DNA from 3 places in the Paenibacillus tianjinensis genome. Region 3 is predicted to be linked to each of the others. Evidence: riboswitches for the same ligand, from Rfam matches in the RefSeq annotation. Region 3 holds a riboswitch; each other region holds the start of a gene.

What was found. Region 3 has a riboswitch for thiamine pyrophosphate ahead of JRJ22_RS08915 (thiamine phosphate synthase). Riboswitches for the same ligand answer to the same signal wherever they lie in the genome.
Region 1: it holds a riboswitch for thiamine pyrophosphate, as region 3 does, so the genes downstream of both, thiC (phosphomethylpyrimidine synthase ThiC) here and JRJ22_RS08915 (thiamine phosphate synthase) in region 3, are expected to answer to the same signal.
Region 2: it holds a riboswitch for thiamine pyrophosphate, as region 3 does, so the genes downstream of both, JRJ22_RS11500 (ABC transporter ATP-binding protein) here and JRJ22_RS08915 (thiamine phosphate synthase) in region 3, are expected to answer to the same signal.

The regions. Positions count from the first base shown of each region.
Region 1 covers NZ_CP070969.1:164,267-171,065, forward strand. The annotation lists gene JRJ22_RS00825 (ribose-phosphate diphosphokinase) at 1-341, shown strand, start outside; gene JRJ22_RS00830 (tetratricopeptide repeat protein) at 589-2,337, shown strand; gene trxB (thioredoxin-disulfide reductase) at 2,509-3,462, shown strand; TPP riboswitch at 3,538-3,644, shown strand; gene thiC (phosphomethylpyrimidine synthase ThiC) at 3,765-5,450, shown strand; gene JRJ22_RS00845 (DUF1858 domain-containing protein) at 5,639-5,866, shown strand; gene JRJ22_RS00850 (DUF438 domain-containing protein) at 5,897-6,799, shown strand, end outside.
Region 2 covers NZ_CP070969.1:2,613,268-2,620,066, reverse strand. The annotation lists gene JRJ22_RS11520 (amino acid ABC transporter permease) at 1-585, opposite strand, end outside; gene JRJ22_RS11515 (amino acid ABC transporter substrate-binding protein) at 608-1,447, opposite strand; gene JRJ22_RS11510 (DHA2 family efflux MFS transporter permease subunit) at 1,608-3,122, opposite strand; gene JRJ22_RS11505 (TetR/AcrR family transcriptional regulator) at 3,305-3,931, shown strand; TPP riboswitch at 4,002-4,104, shown strand; gene JRJ22_RS11500 (ABC transporter ATP-binding protein) at 4,222-4,992, shown strand; gene JRJ22_RS11495 (ABC transporter permease) at 4,979-5,749, shown strand; gene JRJ22_RS11490 (ABC transporter substrate-binding protein) at 5,746-6,799, shown strand, end outside.
Region 3 covers NZ_CP070969.1:2,070,313-2,077,111, reverse strand. The annotation lists gene JRJ22_RS08940 (fumarate hydratase) at 1-1,049, opposite strand, end outside; gene yfbR (5'-deoxynucleotidase) at 1,153-1,758, shown strand; gene thiH (2-iminoacetate synthase ThiH) at 1,784-2,899, opposite strand; gene JRJ22_RS08925 (thiazole synthase) at 2,930-3,694, opposite strand; gene thiS (sulfur carrier protein ThiS) at 3,795-3,998, opposite strand; gene JRJ22_RS08915 (thiamine phosphate synthase) at 3,995-4,606, opposite strand; TPP riboswitch at 4,744-4,845, opposite strand; gene JRJ22_RS08910 (SDR family oxidoreductase) at 4,907-5,776, opposite strand; gene JRJ22_RS08905 (NUDIX hydrolase) at 6,009-6,434, shown strand; gene JRJ22_RS08900 (hypothetical protein) at 6,503-6,799, opposite strand, start outside.

The sequences.
Region 1 (6,799 bases), 1.9 Mb from region 3:
TCACCCATGTGATTGGCGATGTCGAGGGACGGACACCGGTTATTATCGAGGATCTGATCGACACCGGTACGACAATTGTGAATGTGGTGGAAGGCCTGAAGGAACGTGGAGCCAAGAACAGCATCGTCTGTGCAACACATGGTCTATTCTCCGGTGATGCACTGGCCCGCATGGACCACGAGAATATCGATGAAGTGGTCGTCACGGATTCGATTGCACTGCCGGACGATCATTCCACCCGGTACAAGGTGCTATCGGTAGCACCGATGCTGGCTGAAGCCACACGGATTATTATTGAAGGCGGTTCAATCGATAAATTATTCAGAGACGCGGGGATTTAATTCCCGTGTTTTTTGCTGAAATGAGGCAGAGAAGCGGCCGTGCTGACCGCTTCATCTTTTTTCCTGCCGGGCAGCTTCCCTTAGCTTGAGAATCCCCCTGCCACATGTGGTATACTGTGTGAAGGCAGCTACGGCCAGAAATGGAAACGATAGAATGCTTAAGGTGGGAGCTCGGGGTGCCGCTTAGGCGCTGCTCTCCTATTTTTGTGAGGATAAGGAAGCTTATAAAGGGAGGTGCCTTGCTTCCATGATTGAGAGAACTTCAGATGACACGGAGCCCTGCAATGTAATTCCGGTTACTCTGGATGCCAATTTTTTCTTTGAAAGAGCCGTACGGTCGCTGGACCGCTTTCAATATGATAAGGCATTAAAGAATTTTCGCAAAGCCGTCGAATATGAGCCGGACAATCCGGTGAATCACTGCAACATGGCGGGTATATTATCTGAGATGGGCAATTATCAAGCGTCCAATGATATTTTGACCCATGTGCTGGAAAAGATTGATCCCGCAATGACGGAATGCCACTTCTATATGGCTAACAATTATGCCAATATGGAGAGCTTTGAAGAAGCAGAACGCTCGCTGGTCACGTATCTGCAAGAAGATGCAGCCGGTGAGTATCTGGCAGAGTCTGAGGAACTGATGGAGCTGCTGCAATATGAGCTTGACCGTCCTGCGCCGCTGATCCGCATCCGCAGCCGGGAAGGGGTCGTGGAGCATGACCGTGCCCGGAGCCTGCTGGAGGAAGGAAAGTTTCCGCAGGCAGTCAAGCTGCTGGAAGAGATCGTGAAGAACACGCCGGACTTTCTTGCAGCGCACAACAATCTGGCGTTGGCCTATTTCTACATGGGCCGGTTCGTCAAAGCCAAGGAGTGTCTGGGCGAGGTGCTGAAGCAGGACCCGGGCAATTTGCACGCTCTTTGCAATATGGCGATTTTCCTGCAGTATGCAGGTGATCAGGAGGAGCTTGCCGCCCTGCTGCGGATGCTGGAAGCAACGGTGCCTTTTCATCAGGAGCATGTCTTCAAAATGGCTACAACGATGGGCATCCTGGGCAGACACAAAACAGCCTACGGCCACTTCCGCCGTCTGCTGAAGGATGAAGAGGTGGGCGGAGATGCCAGCCTCTATCATTACTGTGCCGCTGCCGCAAGCAACAGCGGGCTCTACGGTGAGGCGCTGCGCTGCTGGAGGCAGGCCGCGAAGCTCGATCCGGAATCAGCGGTGCCGGGATTCTTCCTGTCACAGCTGCAGCAGGCACTGGCTGAAGACCGGACGATGTCGCCGGTCAGCTATAACTACCAGCTGCCTTTTCAGGAGCAGCTTAAACAATGGAAAGACAATACCAGCAGCTTCACAGCAGAAGTCCGGAGTAATCCGCTGCTGCGCGCGTCGTTCTTCTGGGCGCTTCGCTACGGTGACTCCGGTACCAAGCTGCAGGTCACAGAGGCGCTCCGCTGGATTGAGGATGAGGAGATGTCCGAAGTGCTGCGGGAACTGCTGGAGCAGGAGCCGCTTCAGGAGGATAAGCTGCAGGAGGCAGCGCTGCTTAGCCTGCAGCGGCTGATCGGCAGCGGTCCGGAGGAGAACGTGGCTCTTAAGGAAGAGCCGGTGGCCGCACCGGCTCCGTCTCATAAGGGTCTGCCGGAGTGGAAAGAGGACTGGCAGCGGATTGTGGATCATACGCTGGCCGTGATGGACCGGAGATACGATGCCCTTCAGAAAAAGGATGCGGAGAATCTCTGGAAGCAGTTCATCGGCAGTCTGTATCCCGATGTGCCCCGCTTCAGCCATACAGAAGGCTGGTGTGCTGCTTTGGAATACTTAACAGCCAAGCTGCACAGCCGTCCGGTGACTTACCGTGAGGTGGCCCAGCGCTATGATGTCTCTGCCTCGATGGTCAGCAGGTATGCACGGCGGATCGACAGCGCGTGCGGCACCTTGAATCTGATTGCGGAGCCGGGAGACTTGTCCCCTTCCACAGAGAAGATATAAGGGCATGAACCGATGCCCTCAAGTAAGTAATATAAGCAACCAGGAATAAATGATGCACGATTCTGCATCCTTATATTGTTCACCGGAAACGCGGATAAGGCTGCTTCATGGAAGCCCCCACAGCCGTTTCTTCAAAGTAAATAATCACCCACTTGTAAGGAGGCCAATGTGATGTACAAAACAATTGTAATCGGAACAGGCCCGGCAGGGCTGACTGCCGCAATTTATTTGGCACGTGCCAACCTTAACCCGCTCGTAATTGAAGGCTTGCAGCCGGGAGGACAACTAACAACGACGACAGAAGTGGAGAACTTTCCGGGCTTTCCTGAAGGCATTCTTGGACCCGACCTGATGGACAACATGCGCAAGCAGGCTGAACGTTTCGGTGCAGAGTTTAAGAACGGCTGGGTCGATTCTGTGGATTTCTCGCAGCGGCCTTTCAAAGTAACCGTGGATGGGCTTGGTGTACTGGAGGCAGAGTCGGTTATTATCTCTACCGGGGCTTCGGCAAGATATCTGGGTATCCCCGGCGAGCAGGAGAATGTGGGGCGCGGGGTCAGCACATGCGCTACCTGTGACGGCTTCTTTTTCCGCGGCAAGAAAATTATTGTTGTCGGCGGCGGAGACTCCGCGATGGAGGAAGCCAGCTTCCTGACCCGCTTTGCCTCAAGTGTAACCCTGGTGCACCGCCGCGAGGAGCTGCGCGCTTCGAAGATTATGCAGGACCGGGCGCGTGAGAACAGCAAGGTGGCCTGGGCGCTTAACCGTACACCGCTGGAAGTGACCGTTAGCGACACGGGAGTCAAAGGGCTGACTGTGCGCAACAATGAGACAGGTCTGGAAGAACTGCTGGAAGCGGATGGTGTGTTCGTGGCAATCGGGCACACACCGAACACGGCATTCCTGGGCGGACAGATTACGACGGATGCTAACGGGTACATTGTCGTCAACCCGGGCACGACCGAAACGAACATTCCGGGCGTCTTTGCTTGCGGAGACGTGCAGGATACCCGTTACCGTCAGGCGATCTCTGCAGCCGGAACCGGATGCATGGCAGCTATGGATGCCGAGAAGTTCCTGGAAGGCACCATGGTGCATGATTGGAGTGAAACGCTGGATAAATGAGGATGAACCCTCGCCTTTACATCCAGCCGTTGACAGAGTATATCCGGGTAGAGTAGATTTAATGTAATTTAATAAGATGCCCACTAGGGGAGCCTGAATTGGCTGAGACGGAGAAAGTGAATTTCCGGACCCTTGAACCTGATCTGGATCATACCAGCGTAGGAAAGTGGAGCCGGACTTTTATTTCGTATAGCCTTCTTTGGCTGTTCCCAGATAAAGCCGCTCCAGGTGGAGCGGCTTTTTTGCTGCATATTCTTATTCAAAGACCACGTGTGAACACACCAATCTGAGGAGGAGAAACAATGGCAGGAACAGTGAAGCAGGAAAACGTAAATCTTTCGGTATTTCCGGGGAGCCGTAAAGTTTATGTAGAGGGTTCACGCCCGGACATCCAAGTCCCGATGCGTGAGATTAGTCTTACCCCTACAAGGGGAAGCGCCGGCGAAGAAATGAATGCGCCAGTGCGTGTGTACGATACGAGCGGGCTATATACCGATGACTTTGAACAAACGGATATACGGAAAGGCCTGCCGCCTCACCGGTTAGCCTGGATTGCAGAACGCGGCGATTCGGAGGAGTACGAGGGAGCAGCCCCGCAGGATGAGGGAAAAGGAAATGCCGCGGCCTGCGTGACAGAGACCTTTCCGGGATTGCAGCGGCGGCCTTTAAGAGCGCGTCCAGGTACCAATGTAACCCAGCTGCATTATGCACGGAAGGGAATCATTACCCCGGAGATGGAATATATTGCGATCCGCGAGAACATGAGTCCTGAATTTGTGAGAGACGAGGTAGCTGCCGGGCGTGCAATCATACCTGCTAATCTCAACCACCCGGAAAGTGAGCCGATGATCATCGGCCGTAATTTCCTGGTGAAGATTAACGCCAATATCGGCAATTCAGCAGTATCATCCTCTATCGAAGAGGAAGTGGAGAAAATGAGATGGGCCACCCGCTGGGGGGCAGACACCATAATGGATCTCTCCACCGGTAAAAAAATTCATGCCACCCGTGAATGGATTATCCGCAATTCTCCAGTACCGATCGGCACCGTTCCAATTTACCAGGCACTTGAAAAGGTAAACGGTAAGGCTGAAAATCTGACCTGGGAGATATACCGCGACACCCTCATTGAACAGGCGGAGCAGGGTGTGGACTACTTTACCATTCATGCCGGAGTGCTGCTGCGCTATATTCCGCTTACGGCCGGACGAATGACCGGGATTGTCTCCCGGGGCGGGTCCATTATGGCCGCCTGGTGTCTTGCCCATCATCAGGAGAGTTTCTTATATACGCATTTCGAGGACATTTGTGAAATTATGAAGACCTACGATATCGCCATTTCGCTGGGCGACGGACTGCGGCCGGGATCGATTGCCGATGCCAATGACGAAGCCCAGTTTGCTGAGCTGGAAACGCTGGGAGAGCTTACGGAAATTGCCTGGAAGCATGATGTTCAGGTTATGGTGGAGGGTCCCGGGCATGTGCCAATGCATAAAATCAAGGAAAACATGGATAAACAGCTGGACATCTGCCGGGAAGCCCCTTTTTATACACTGGGCCCGTTAACCACGGATATTGCTCCAGGCTATGACCATATCACCTCAGCAATTGGCGCTGCCATGATCGGCTGGTTCGGAACGGCGATGCTCTGTTATGTGACCCCCAAAGAGCATCTGGGACTCCCTGATAAAAATGATGTGCGCGAAGGTGTGATTACCTACAAAATCGCTGCCCATGCAGCCGATCTGGCCAAAGGGCATCCGGGTGCCCAGGACCGTGACAATGCGCTGTCCAAAGCACGGTTTGAATTCCGCTGGCGCGACCAGTTCCATCTGGCGCTCGATCCGGAGCGGGCACTGGAGTATCACGATGCGACTCTTCCCGCAGAAGGGGCCAAGACGGCGCATTTCTGTTCGATGTGCGGTCCGAACTTCTGCAGCATGCGGATTTCCCACGGCATTCAAGAATCAATGAACCAGCTCACCTAACAGGTGAAATACTAGGCTGTCTCCCAGGCTGTAAAAGGCTGAGGGAGACGGCCTTTTTTTGTCCGGAGTTGTGGTTCAGAGGCTGGGAAGCTTCTTTTTATACTTAGTGATTGCAATCACTATTGTCTTGTATGGCCTATGCTAAGCTGTTGTTGAGAAGAATTCTCACTAAAAAAGGAATGGTACACATGAACAAAGTGCTGAGAATGGATGAATCCATATTCGAGCTGGTAAGCCGGCATCCTGAGGTTACCGGCATTATGGTGGAGCTGGGGTTTCATGATATTGCGAAGCCGGGGATGCTGCAGACAGCAGGCCGGTTCATGACCCTGTCGAAGGGAATTAAGCTGCGGAGAATGGACCCGGATACCGTGCGGCAGACTTTTCAACGCCATGGGTTCGAGGTTCTTGAATAGAGCAAACCATAATGATAAGGAGAGATACCAATGAGTGAACTGATCAATAACCGTGAAGTGGACGTACCGGAACAGACCCGCCGCCAGGCGATGCTGAAGGAGATCATTAAAGAGCTGCACGCCGGTAAAAGTGTAGAGGAAGTCAAAGCGCGTTTTGCGGAAGCAGTGGGCGATGTGACGGTGGCGGAAATTTCGGCAATGGAACATTCGCTGATGACAGAGGAGGGCATTCCGGTAGCAGAGGTGCAGCGGCTGTGTTCGGTGCATACGGCCATCTTCAAGGGCTCGATCGAACAGATTCACCGTTCCACGAAGCCGCAGGAGCAGCCAGGCCATCCGGTGCACACCTTCAAGCTGGAGAACCGCGAAATTGAGCGGCTGGTGAACTTCCGTCTGGAGCTGCATGCCGGCAAGTTTCTGAAGAATGACAGCGAGGAGATCATCTTTAAGCTGCTGGAGGATCTCAGCCTGCTGCTGGATCTCGACAAGCATTACAGCCGCAAGGAGAATCTGCTGTTCCCTTATCTGGAGAAGTACGGGATTTACGGTCCGACTAAGGTAATGTGGGGAGTCGATGACGGCATCCGGGCCATGATCAAAGCAGCCAAAGCGGCACTCAGCCCATACAGCGGTAATAAGGAAGAGATTGGTGCCCAGTTAGCTGAAATCATCAAGGAAGTAAACGAGATGATCTTTAAGGAAGAGAATATTCTGCTGCCCATGGCGCTCGATAAGCTGACCGAAGACGAATGGGTCAAAATCGCCCGGGAAAGTGACGAGATCGGCTTCTGCCTGACCTCACCGGAGCAGGAGTGGATCCCGGAGCGTGCTGCTGAGCCGGAAGGAGCCGCTGTGCAGGAAGAATCTGCAGGCGAAAGCCCGCAGGGCTTTATCCGCTTTGAAACAGGCCTGCTCTCGCTCCATCAGCTGGAG
Region 2 (6,799 bases), 540 kb from region 3:
CGCGGCTTCACAGTAGAGCAGCAGCGGTTCGTAGGTCGTTGCCGTAATCTGCTGCGCTGTCCTGAACATTTCCACATAGGTAATGCTGGCCGCAAGCGAGGTGTCTTTTACGAGACTGATAAAAGAATTCGATAACGGCGGAACGGACACGCGCGCTGCCTGAGGCAGAATAATTCTGCGCAGCGCCTGCACCCGGGTCATTCCGACTGAAAATGCAGCCTCCCATTGGCCTTTATGTATCGATAGTATGGCAGCGCGGACAACCTCGGAGGAATAGGCTCCGACACTGAGCGTAAAACCGATCACTGCGGCGATAAATGGATCGAGCACTATGCCAGCTGACGGCAGGCCATAGAAGATAATAAAAAGCTGTACCAGAAGCGGAGTCCCCCGGATGACCCACACATAGAATCTGGCGATTAGCTGCGGAATCCTCCAGGATGAAAGCCGCACGAGCGCTGTAACCACCGCAAGCAGCAGCCCCAGTGCAAATGAAACCAGGGCCAGCGGGATAGTATAAGCCACGCCTGCCTTAAACAGGGGCAGCAGCGAATCCAGGAAAATTTGCAGCTTGCGGTCATCCATCGCTAAGAAACTCCTTCATCCATTATTTAGACACGTCTGCCCCAAAATATTTCTCGGAAATGCCTAGATACGTTCCATCTGCCTTCATTGCGGTTAGCGCCTCATTCACTGCCTGCACCAGCTCCTCATTTCCTTTGAGGAAAACAGCGCCGCTGTGGGAGCCTTCTGCGATTTCATCCACCTGCTTGATTTTTACATCCGGTTTCTGCTTCTTCAAATCCAGAAAGGACAAACCGTCGTTAATCGTCGCATCAATCCGGCCGGAAACCAACAGGTCAATCGCCTGATTGAAGCCCTCCACTGCAACAATCTCCGCACCGTTCTCACGCGCAATGTCTGACAGATTACTGGTCAGCGACTGGCCGGCTTTTTTGCCTTTGAGATCAGAGAATTTCTTAATTTCATCATTGTCCCGATCCACGATCAGCACTGCTTTGGAGACTACATATGGATCGGAGAAGTCGTATTTCACTTTGCGCTCCTCGGTGATCGAGACCTCGTTAAAAATGGTGTCGAACCGCTTCGCATCCATTCCGGCAAACAGGCCGTCCCACTGGGTTTCAATAAATTCCGCTTCCACCCCAAGGCGTTTGGCTATCTCTTTGGCAATATCTACGTCAAAACCGGTGAGTGTCCCGTTTGCATCATGATACGTAAAGGGAGAGTATGTCCCCTCTGTCCCGATCCGCAGCTTTCCGGCCGCTTTTACTGCTTCAAGACTGTTCTGCCCGGCCGGCGCAGCCGTTGCTTCCGTGCCTCCATTGCCTGCAGTCCCTCCGCCGTTTGCATTGTTCGTATTGTTTCCGCATGCTGTCAAAAGCACGCTAAGCAGTAACAGCGTCGTCAGGCTCCATTTTTTCATCGACTATTCCTCCTTCAGCTCTAAATAGTTTCTTTCACATAGAATGAAGTTATCATGCCCAAATAAACGGAATTTTTTCCTCGCATTTCGCAGCAGATGACAAAAAAATCCCCGCCGCACCAAACTGGTGCAGCGGGGACATTCGGCAAACCATTTTCTTTTATCCGTGCATGATTTCAGGTTGCCGCTTACTTTCACCTTCTGCGCTTTTACGCCCTCTGCGCAGCAGTAGACCAAGTACTGCACCGCCAAGCGCGACATAAATCATAATGTGGAACGTATCGGCAAATCCCTGGGCGTGTACCTTCTGTGTAGCCTGCTTCAGCATTTCCGGTGAGGCAGAGGCAGCGTCAACTCCCGAAGCCGCGGCGGCAGCCTTCATTTCAGCTCCGCGCGATGCTGCCCTGGAGGTAAGAATGGTGACCAGAGTGGATACGGCCAGTGAATTGATGACCTGCTGCATCGAATTGGTCAGTGACGTCACCCGGTTAACGAGCTGGCTCGGGGCTTTGTTCAGCAGATGGGTATTCATCGGCATCATCATCATGCCCATTCCGGCACCGCACATGATCAGCGGAATTATCAGATCATGGCGCTGTGTAGTCAGATCTACATGGGAATATTGGAACAGCGCACCTGACACTAGAGTGAGTCCGCAGACCACCAGCCATCGTACCCCGATTTTATCAAATAAAATCCCGGCAATAGGCATCATTAGACCTGAAGCAATCGCCTGGGGGAGCAAGGTCAGTCCTGTGTCAAAAGCGCCGAAGCCCCGGGCCTGCTGCAGAAATTGCGGAAGCAGAAACAATGCCCCGTACAGACCGAATTGGGCAATCCACTGGACAAGAATCCCTGTACTGAAATCAATGGAGCGAAGAATGCGCAGCTCCAGCAGCGGAGTTGTCGAGCGCAGCTCCGTAATTACAAAAGCAATCAGAGCCACCGCACCCAGCGCCAAGCCGATGAGGGTTTTGTCTGAAGTCCAGCTCTCAGCACCTTGGCTGACCCCGTAAGTCAGTGAAGCAAACGCCAGCGGTCCAAGCAGCATCCCCAGCTTATCCATGCCAGGAACTTGCCCGCGCTGCGAATTCGGCAGCTTCCGCAGGCCGATCAGCACGCAGATGATGCCGATCGGAATATTAATCAGAAAGATCCAGCGCCAGGAATGATACTGCACCAGCCAGCCGGACAATACAGGCCCGATTGCCGGAGCGAACAGCACCGGAATCCCCATAATCCCCATTACAATGCCTACTTTGCTCTTCGGAGCCAGTCTGTATACATAAGCCATCCCCACCGGGAGAACACAGCCCCCGCCGAGTCCCTGCAGCACCCGGAAGGCAATCAGCCATTCCGCACTGCTGGGGGTTGCACACAGAATCGATCCTATCGTAAATACAACCACTGCCGTCAAAAAAACAGTTTTGGCCCCGAAACGGTCGGACAACCAGCCCGAAAGCGGGATGACCGAAGCCTGTGCCAGCATATACCCGGTCACGATCCATTGCAGCGTCGTTAAATTCGTATGAAAATCCTTAACCAGGGTGGACAGCGCCACATTCATCGCTGTACTGTCGAGTACAACCATAAAAACACCGGCTATAATGGCCAGCAGCGGAACCAGAATACTGGTTAACCGAAACTCAGCATCCTGCTTTAGTGCACCTTCCATGCTTCTTCTCCTCCTAATGTTGTGCTGCGGCGAGATCATTGACCGCGGCACAGCTTTATCTATATAATTGCTAAGCGGACAATTGTCCGTTGATCCACAATTAGTCTACGGACAATTGTCCGCTGTGTCAAATGAATCTTTCGGCACTACAAATAAATTAGTGTTCCCTGAAAGGAAAGATTATGAAACCTTTAGATCCGAATCCCGTTTCAAACACGGAAAAAAATAGTCAAGATCCTTATGTCCAGCGTATCCTGGAGGCAGCACGGGAGCTGTTTATAGCCAGCGGTCTGGAAGCCGTCAGCATGCACGCCATCGCCAAGCGGGCTGGCATCGGGCAAGGCTCCCTCTACCGCCGTTTTTCGGACAAAGGTGAAATTTGTTCTATGCTGCTGCGGGACAGTACGGAGCGGTTTCTGACCGGCCTGGAGCATGAGCTAGCGTTCCCGGAATCCGGTTCTGATGCACTTGGCCACTTAAGGAGCAGCATAGGCCGGATTGTCGATTTCATTGAGCAGCATGCTGAGCTGCTTCAGCTGATCAAATCGGAGTTCACCGGTAAAAAACAGCTTACCCAGTTTGAGCATCCTTTCTTCCGGCGGCTGAACGATTTTCTGAAGGAGCTGTTAAGGCGTGCCGCTGCTTCCGGTGAGATCCCTGCAATTGATCCCCAGTTCACCGCAACAGCACTGATTGCCGTGCTCAGCCCCGATTTGTATCTTTTTCAACAAAAGCAATACGGCTCTACCAAAGAGCAAATTACAGCGGGAATCCTGGCGTTGTTCGTGGGCGGTCTTCAACCGCTTTAAGGAAGACTATCTTTACAATCCGCTAAGTTATGGTATATTAATTAGCAATTACGAATTGAATATTGACCTGTTTTTTCACTAGGGGAGTCGGCCGACTGAGACGGAGTTTATGCTCCGGACCCTTGGAACCTGATCTGGATCATACCAGCGGAGGGAAGTGGAGCAGAAATGATCAGCGTTGCGTTATCCCTGCCAACGATTTGAAACTTTCAGACCCATACATTTCCTCCGGAAATGTATGGGTCTTCTTGCGTTTACTGCACTTCGTAATTTAAGGAGGTATACAAGCAGTGCTGCTCTCCATTACTGATCTTCAATTTTCTTTTGCCGCTGCCCATGGCCAGCCGATATTCTCAAAGCTCTCTATGGAAGTATATCAGGGGGAGTTCATCTCGGTAGTCGGCGCGAGCGGCTGCGGCAAAAGCACCCTGTTCAAAATCATCGCCGGCCTGCTGGAACCCGCAGCCGGAGATATCCGGATCAGCGGCCTGCCGCCCTTAAACGCCGCTACGCGCCTGGGTAAGATCGGCTATATGCCGCAGCAGGATCTGCTGCTGCCCTGGAGAACAGTTTTGGACAATTGTCTGCTTCCCTGGGAGCTGAGGCGAAACAGCAGCAAAGAGGATGCGGTGCAGCAGATCCGCGGTCTGCTGCACCGCTTCGGCCTCGCCGGTACGGAAGCGGCCTACCCGCAGGAGCTGTCCGGCGGAATGCGGCAGCGGGTTGCGCTGCTGCGGACACTGGCCGCAGGAAATGACCTGCTGCTGCTGGATGAGCCCTTTGGCGCTTTGGATGCCATCACCAAACGCGAGCTGCACCGCTGGCTGCTGGAGCTGTGGGGCGGGCTTGGTAAAACCGTGCTGTTCATCACGCACGATCTGGAAGAAGCGCTGCTGCTTAGCGACCGGATCTATCTGATGTCTGGCGGCAGCGGTGAAGGACTGCACGAAATGACCGTTGATCTGCCGAGACCCAGACATTATCAACTAAACTATCAACCGCAGTTCATAGTCCTGCGGGAAGAACTGGAGCGGAGACTGCATGAGAGTGTCCACCATTAACAGGCTGCTCAGGAATTATGGCCCTGCCGCCCTGCTAGTCCTATTGGTGCTCCTGGTCTGGGAAGCGGCCGTGCGTTTGGGCCATTTCCCTCCCTTCATCCTTCCTGCCCCGTCCTCGGTCTGGACCGCGCTAGTGGAGCAGCGCTCCCTGCTGTTCGGTCTGCATTTGCCGGTAACACTCCAGGAAACGCTGCTTGGATTCGCAGCATCTGTGGTCTGCGGAACTCTGCTTGGAATCTCGATGCACCTGTCCCGGCCGTTGGCAAAAGCGGTTTATCCTTTGCTTATTGTCAGCCAGACGATTCCGCTGATCGCCCTTTCACCTATTTTTATTATGTGGTTCGGCTACACACTCGGTGGCAAGGTGGCGGTCGTCTTCTTAACAGCTTTCTTTCCGGTCGTTGTCGGTACATACGATGGCCTGCATAAAAGCGGTGAGCAATACCGGGAGCTGCTGCTTACACTCGGTGCGAACCGCCGCCAGCTGCTAGTCAAGATACAAATCCCGCTGGCTATGCCTGCATTCTTCTCCGGGCTTAAGCTATCCATCGTCTACTGTGTCATTGGCGCCACAATCGGCGAATGGCTTGGAGGCAGCATGGGCCTTGGCTATTACAGCCGGCGTATGGCCGGCAACCTGCAGAGCGCTGAAATGTTCGCCGCAGTCTGCCTGCTCTCTGTTCTCGGAATCGTGCTGTTTCTATGTATTATTGTCATTGAAAAAATATTGTTGAAGAAAAGAGGCTTCCACCGATGAGCAACTCCTTAAGTCCTAAGCATTCACGAAAAAGTATCCTGCACCGTTATACTCCTATGTTCTTGCTGATCATTCTGCTCACTGCAGTCAGCGGCTGCAGCGGTTCTGACTCTGCTGATTCCGCGCCGTCTGCTGTTCCCGAAAGTGGCGGCGGGCAGCCGCATAAGTTGAAGGTTATGCTGGACTGGTATCCAAATGCGGTCCATACCTTTCTCTATGCTGCGCAGCAGAACGGATATTTTGCCGAGGAAGGGCTGGATGTAGAGATTCAGATGCCGGCAGACAGCAATGACGCCCTGAAGCTGGTTGCTGCAGGTAAAGTAGATCTGGCACTCAGCTATCAGCCCCAGATGCTGATGGCACGTGCGGAACAGATTCCCGTGAAATCGATCGCTGCACTCGTAAGGCATCCGCTGAATCATCTGCTTGTTCCGGCGGACAGCGGTATCGTAAGCCCTAAGGATCTCTCCGGTAAAACAGCCGGTTACTCCTCCATTCCGCTCTATGAAGCCATGCTCCGGACGATGGTCAAACATGACGGCGGCGATCCGCAAAAGCTGAATATGATCGATGTGGGTTTCGATCTGATTCCCGCTATTAGTACGGGACGGGTTGACGGAATCATTGGCGGTTTCATTAATCATGAGCAGCTGATTTTAGACAAAGAGAAGCATCCCGTCGTCTCCATCGACCCGACTAAGTATGGCGTGCCCGACTATTATGAGCTTGTGCTGGTTGCAAGTGAGCAGGGTCTCAAGGATTCACAGGAATATTTCAGCAAATTCATGAATGCAGCCCGCAAGGGGCAGCAGTTTGTGCAGGATCAACCGGAAAAGGCGCTGGATATCCTGCTGGCCCATGAGGACAGCACGGCTCCGCTCGATCCGGAGATCGAGCGGCAAAGTCTCAGAATTCTGCTGCCGCTGATGGATGCAGGTACCCGTCCCTTCGGGTATCAGGACCCGGAATTCTGGAGCAAGGTTGCGGACTGGCTGGCCGAAAACGGGCTGCTGACGGGAGAGACCGGGAGCAGCGGGGCTTTCGTAGATT
Region 3 (6,799 bases):
AGGATGACCACATCGCCCACCCGCAGGCTGCGGATCTCTTCCTCACTGATCGGCGTAGTCAGGCGGACCTCGCGTGAACCGCCCGCAGCATTGGCAGGCACAGCATCCGGCACTGGTACAGCCGGAGCTGGTTCATCAACGGAGATGCCTGTGCCGCTCTCGTAGAGCCATTCCTTAATATTTCCGGTTGTGGGCTCGACCAGTATCCCCTGGCGGCGGAATGCCCAGCAGTTATAAGCCACCGATACGAAAAAGCTGGCCGGAAGCCGGTTCATCACACCAATCTTGCAGCCCAGCAGTGTCACTTCACCGCCGAAGCCCATCGTACCGATCCCCAGCTTATTGGCATTCTCCATAATATAGTCTTCCAGCTTGCGCAAGTCTTCAACCGGATTAACATCCTCGACCTTGCGGAACAGCTGCTTCTTCGCCAGCTCATAGCCGGTTGTCCGGTCGCCGCCTATGCCTACGCCAATAAAGCCGGCACTGCAGCCCTGACCCTGCGCCTGATACACCGCGTGCAGAATACATTTACGGATGCCTTCAAGATCGCGTCCCGCTTTGCCCAGACCCTCAAGTTCTGCAGGCAGGCTGTACTGGATGTTTTTGTTCTCGCAGCCTCCGCCTTTAAGAATAAGCCGGACGTCCACGTTCTCCTCTTCCCACTGTTCAAAATGAATCACCGGCGTCCCTGCACCAAGGTTATCTCCGCTGTTCTCACCAGTCAGCGAGTCGACGGAGTTAGGCCGCAGCTTACCGTTCTTAGTAGCGCGGATGATCGCGCTGTGAATATCCTTCTTCATCTCAATCTGGTTGACGCCTACAGGAGTATGAATGATAAAAGTCGGCATCCCCGTATCCTGACAGATCGGCGATACCTGAAGCTCGGCCATGCCGATATTCTGCGCAATCGTGGTTAAGGCAAGCCCCGAGCGGGTGGCCCGGTCTTCCAGTGCACGCCCCTTGGCAACGGCTCTGCGCACATCACCCGGCAGGTTTGTAGAGGTCTCTACGATCAGATTATAAATGCTTTCTTCAAAATTCTGCATCTTCATTCCGGCTCCTCTCATCAGTTCCAGGTTGTCTAAAGTCTGATACAATTAGTTATTATCATATCACACTCAGCTCTGCATGAAAGGGGTTACTTAAAAAATGAACTACCATTTTTCGGCCTATCTTTACCGTCTCCAGTATATTCAGCGCTGGAGCCTCATGCGCAGCACCGCACCGGAGAACGTGGCGCAGCATTCGTTCCAGGTCGCCCTGCTGGCGCATATGCTCTGCTCCATCGGCAATGTCCACTTCGGCTGTTCGCTGAACGCCGACCGTGCCGCCACGCTGGCGCTGTTCCACGATGCCAGCGAGGTATTCACCGGCGATATCGCCACGCCGGTTAAACATAACAATCCGCGGCTGCTGTCAAGCTTCCGCGAGATGGAGCGGGTCGCCGCCGAGCGCCTGACGGCGATGATTCCGCCGGAGCTTGGCGCCATCTATACGCCGCTCCTGCAGCCGCAGGACAGCCCCGCCGGCTCCGAGAATGCCGAACTGCTCCGCTATGTGAAGGCAGCGGATGTACTCGACGCCTACCTGAAATGCGTCTGGGAAACCGCGGCAGGCAACCGCGAGTTCGCCGCCGCCAAGGAGCAGACGCTTGCCAAGCTGACGGGTCTCGCGCTGCCAGAGATGGAGTATTTCCTGGTTCATATGGCGCAGGGCTTTGAGATGTCGCTCGATGAGCTGTCCGCGGAGAACTGAAGGGGGCAGTTGGCTTTAGCGGACTCTACACCGGAGCTACTGTAAGGATATCCCAGTCTTTGAACACCGGCTGCAGGTTGTTTGCTATAAGCATATCTATGATCTCCTGTACATTCCGGCTGTCGGAAATTTCGAACTGCGGCGTGCCGCCCGTCTGGGTATGTCCCCCAACCTCGGTAGACACCCCTGCGGACATTTTCGTTATCCCCAGATGAACCAGACGATCTCTTAAGGAAGCAGGCTCACGCGTGGATAAGGTAATGCCGGCGCGGGGCAGGAACAGGCGGTAAGCCAGAATAATCTGCACCAGCGCACGGTCGGTTACGTCGCTATCCGGATTGAACTCACCCAGGTACGGTCGAAACCGCGGGGCAGACAGCCCGATCTCACATTCCGGGTACTTGTCCTGCAGATACCGTGCATGCATCGCGGTGAAGAAGGCCTCCTGCCGCCAATCGTACATCCCGAGCAAAGCTCCGATATTGACAGCCCGGAATCCTGCCTGACAGCCGCGTTCAGGCGCATCAAGGCGGTTCCGGTAGACTCTTTTAGGTCCCTTGATATGCAGCTTGCGGTACGTCTCCTGATGGTATACCTCCTGGTACAAGGTTAGTCCGTCCACTCCGGCCTCCATGAGCTCCCTGTATTCCTCTATGGACAGCGGATTCACTTCAATACTTACGGAAGAGAAATATTCCCGGAGGATCTTCACACAATCCTTCACATAAGCCGTCGGGCTCTCCTTACGTGACTCCCCGGTAAGGACCAGAAGGTGGCGGAAGCCGGAAGCTGCGATCACGCTAGCCTCCTGCCTGAGCTCCTCAGGGCCCAGCTTTTTTCTCGGAAAATCATAAATGGAGCTGAAGCTGCAGTACGTGCAGTGATTGACGCAAAAGTCAGCGAGGTACATCGGTGTGAACAGCTGCATGACATGTCCGAAATGCTTACGGGTCAACTGCTGTGCACGCTGTGCCATCTCCTCCAGGCAGGACGCTGCAGCAGGTGACAGAAGGGCTTGCAAATCGTGTTCATCCAGGCGTTCCTTACGCAGCGCCCGATTCACATCCTCCGCTGTGAACTGCTTCCATAAGGTTTCGTAAGGAAGCTGTTCCAGTCGAAGCACCGTTTCATAAAAGCTCATATTCCTCCCCCATTCCACTTAAGCTAACTATCAGTTCAAAAATCCCGTCAACGGCGATGAATGGACTGCGGCCTCCTCCACCGGACCGAGTCCAGCCAGATAAGCCTTCCGGCCAGACGATACGGCCTCACGGAAAGCCTCAGCCATCAGCAGCGGATCGCGGGCGGTCGCAATGGCTGTATTCAGCAGGACAGCGGAAGCGCCCATTTCCATCGCTTCTGCAGCTTCTGAGGGTCTGCCGATTCCGGCATCTACAATAATGGGAAGATCCACCTCTGAAATCAGAATGCGCAACAGCTCTTTGGTCTGCAAGCCGCGATTCGAGCCGATTGGAGCCCCCAGCGGCATAATGGCTGCGGCGCCGGCTGCCTTCATCCGCAGTGCAGCGGACAGATCCGGACTCATATAAGGAAGCACCACGAAGCCCTCGGCGGCGAGTATTTCTGTAGCGCGGATGGTTTCGCTATTATCAGGCAGCAGATACTTCTGGTCGCTGATCACCTCAATTTTCACCCAGTTGCCGAGACCGGCTGCTCTGGCCAGTCTGGCTATGCGGACGGCCTCTTCTGCAGTGCGTGCGCCGGAGGTATTGGGAAGCAGCGTCATCTGGGAAGGAATATAATTCATAATATTCTCTTGGCTCTGCGGATCAACCCGGCGCAGGGCTACTGTAATTACCTGTGAGCCTGACGATGCTACAACCTCAGGGATCAGCGTATTACGGCTGTATTTACCGGTTCCTATAAACAAGCGGCTGGTTAATGGAATACCGCCGAGTACAAAAGGATCTGACATGGGGTTCGCCTCCTGATATGAAATATATTAAATAAATTGAACTTGCTGATTGAAGGGCGGAACACCGGACAATTACTGCCGGGAGAAAGATAATGTGTCCTCAGCCCCCGCCGACAAAATGAACAAGCTCAATCCGGTCGCCTTCTCCTAGCGCAGTGTTTATGTAATGATCTTTGCCAACAATGTCACCGTTCAGCTCTACAATGACCAGCCGTTTGTTCCATTGCGGCAGGCTCAGCAGATCAGCCACAGTCCGGCAGTCGTCCGCAAATTCTCCGGGTTTGCCGTTGATAATTAGCTTCATGCCCCCTCACCTCCTTTATCTTCAGCCTGTATAACTGCTCTCCTATAGGCACGTATGGCAGCCAGCGGGTCATCCGCACTGCAAATGCCGGACATTACTGCAATGCCAGCCGCCCCCTGCCGGAGGACTAATCCGGTATTGGCCGGTGTAATCCCGCCGATCGCGATCAGCGGAATACCGCACACACGCACAGCATCCGCCAGCTGTGCAAGGCCACGCTCCTGCTGGCCCGGCTTGCAGACCGAAGGAAACACATGCCCGAACAGGCAGAAATCAGCCCCCTGCCTGCCTGCTTCCTCCGCCTCCTGCACAGAATGCACTGACTTTCCCAGCCGCAGTACGGGAGCAGCGGCACGTGCGGCAGATAGCGGAAGGCTGTGCCAGGCCAGCTGAACACCAGCCGCTCCGGCCGCCAGCGCAACATCCACCCGGTCATTGATGACCAGCTTGGATGATGGAACCCCCGCCAGTAGGAGCTTTCCGGTCATGTCCAGCAGCTCCCGGGCGGACCGCTGCTTTTCCCGCAGATGAATAAAGTCCAGCTGCGGATGAATAGCGGCCGCCATTGCCGCAAAGTGAGCCGCATCCAGCCTCCCGTCCGAAATCAAATGAATTTCAGCCAGCTTTAGTCACCTTCCTTCCCCCTTGATAACACCAAACGCAAAAAAAACTGCCCCCGCAATAGGAGGCAGTCATAAATGTATACAGAAATACGGGCTGAGCTTCTAAACCCGCTGCGCTGCAGTCAATTCATTCTCCACTTTCCTACGCTGGTATAAACCAGATCAGGTTCAAAGGGTCCGAACCGTAAGTTCGTCTCAGCCTCGCGGCACCCCTAGTGACAATTTCATATGCTGTTTGCTAACGTGGTCTATATTAACATAATATTCCTACAAAAAGCTAGCCTGTCAGCCGTTAATAATTTCGCCGCCATTCACATGAATAACTTGGCCGCTTACATAGGATGAATCGCTGGAAGCCAGATACACATAGGCTGGTGCCAGCTCCTCCGGCTGTCCCGGACGCTTCATCGGCTGTGTGCCGCCGAACTCACTGACCTTCTTCGCGTCAAAGGTGGATGGAATCAGCGGTGTCCAGATCGGGCCCGGAGCTACAGCATTGACTCTGATGCCTTTATCCGCCAGATTCATTGACAGTGAGCGGGTAAAGCTGAGAATCGCTCCCTTGGTGGAAGAATAGTCCAGCAGCTGAGGGCTCCCCCTGTAAGCCGTAATGGAAGTCGTGTTAATGATCGTGGACCCTTTTTTGAGATGAGGCATGGCCGCTTTGGTCAGATAGAACATCGAAAAGATATTCGTGCGGAAGGTCCGCTCCAGCTGTTCAGCAGTGATGTCCTCAATCTTATCCTGCGGATGCTGCTCGGCGGCATTGTTGATCAGGATATCCAGCTTGCCGAGCCCCTCCACCGTCTTGTTGATCAGATCCTGACAGAAGGCTTCTACGCCGATATCGCCGGCAATCAGGATACACTTTCGTCCTTCCTGTTCCACCTGTCTTTTGGTTTCCTCGGCGTCGCTGTGTTCGTTCAGATAGGAAATAACGACATCCGCACCCTCCTTGGCAAAATGCACGGCAACCGCACGTCCGATTCCGCTGTCTCCACCGGTTATAAGGGCAGCTTTACCCAGCAGCTTGCCTGCTGCTTTATAGGCTGATGTCTCAAATTCAGGCAGCGGGTTCATTTGACTTTCAATTCCCGGCTGGCGGTCCTGCTCCTGCGGAGGCAGGGTTTTTTGTGGCTGTTTGTTATCTGGCATGATCCATTCTCCTTTCGCTTTTACACATGGATGGTAAATTTCATCATCTTAGGATGGCTCAGGATGGGGAGGTTATGCACTATACTGGACTTAGGTACAAAATGGCTTTACGATATGTTACTTACCACAGTTAAGCGGCGGTCAAACGAAAATACTGTCGTTTTTCACGCGGAAGCTTTATATACTGAAGAATAGACTGTATCAGATAGTAGCAATGAGGGAGGTGTGCTGCATGACTAAAAATAACCGTAATATTATCGTCGCTGTCAAAGGTGTCATCATCAACGAAGGAAAAATCCTGCTGGTCCAGCGTGCGTCTGCAGATGCTGTAGGCGGGGGCACCTGGGAGTGCGCCGGTGGAAAAATAGAGTTCGGAGAAGGCCTGGAGGCCGCTCTGGTAAGAGAAATTAAGGAGGAGACCGGTTTAACGGTCACTGTGGATAATCTGCTGTATGCGGCATCCTTCTTAACCGATCCAGCGAGGCAGGTTATAATTATCACCTATCTATGCCGCAGTGCGGAACAGGTCATCCGGCTGTCAGAAGAGCATACCGACTACAGATGGTGTACAAAGGACCTGCTCCGCGGTCTGCTGCCGCCGCAGATTTTTGCCGAATTCGTGAAGTATCATATCCTGGAGCTGGAGGAACTGGAGTAAAATATACCCGGACAACACAAATTGCCCCAGCAGCCGCGGCCGCCAGGGCAATTCCTCATTCTCCGGTCTTAAATAATGTGTCTGTACACCATGAAGAAAATCATAAGAATCAATACAACCATAAGCAGCAGGCTCATCGTCCGCAGCTTACCTGTATGGGCAGTTACATCGCGGTTCTCGCGGATTCCGGCTGCAGCCAGGCGGAGCGGCTTGTTCATGATGCCGCCCAGCGCGAACATGGCCAGGAGCAGTACTACAACTACTGCCATCCATGCCACAGTATAATCTCCTTGTGACATCATATAACCGCCAGTTAACAGCTGAATGACCAGACCATACTGGGCAAAGCGGTTGAAGCCGCTAAC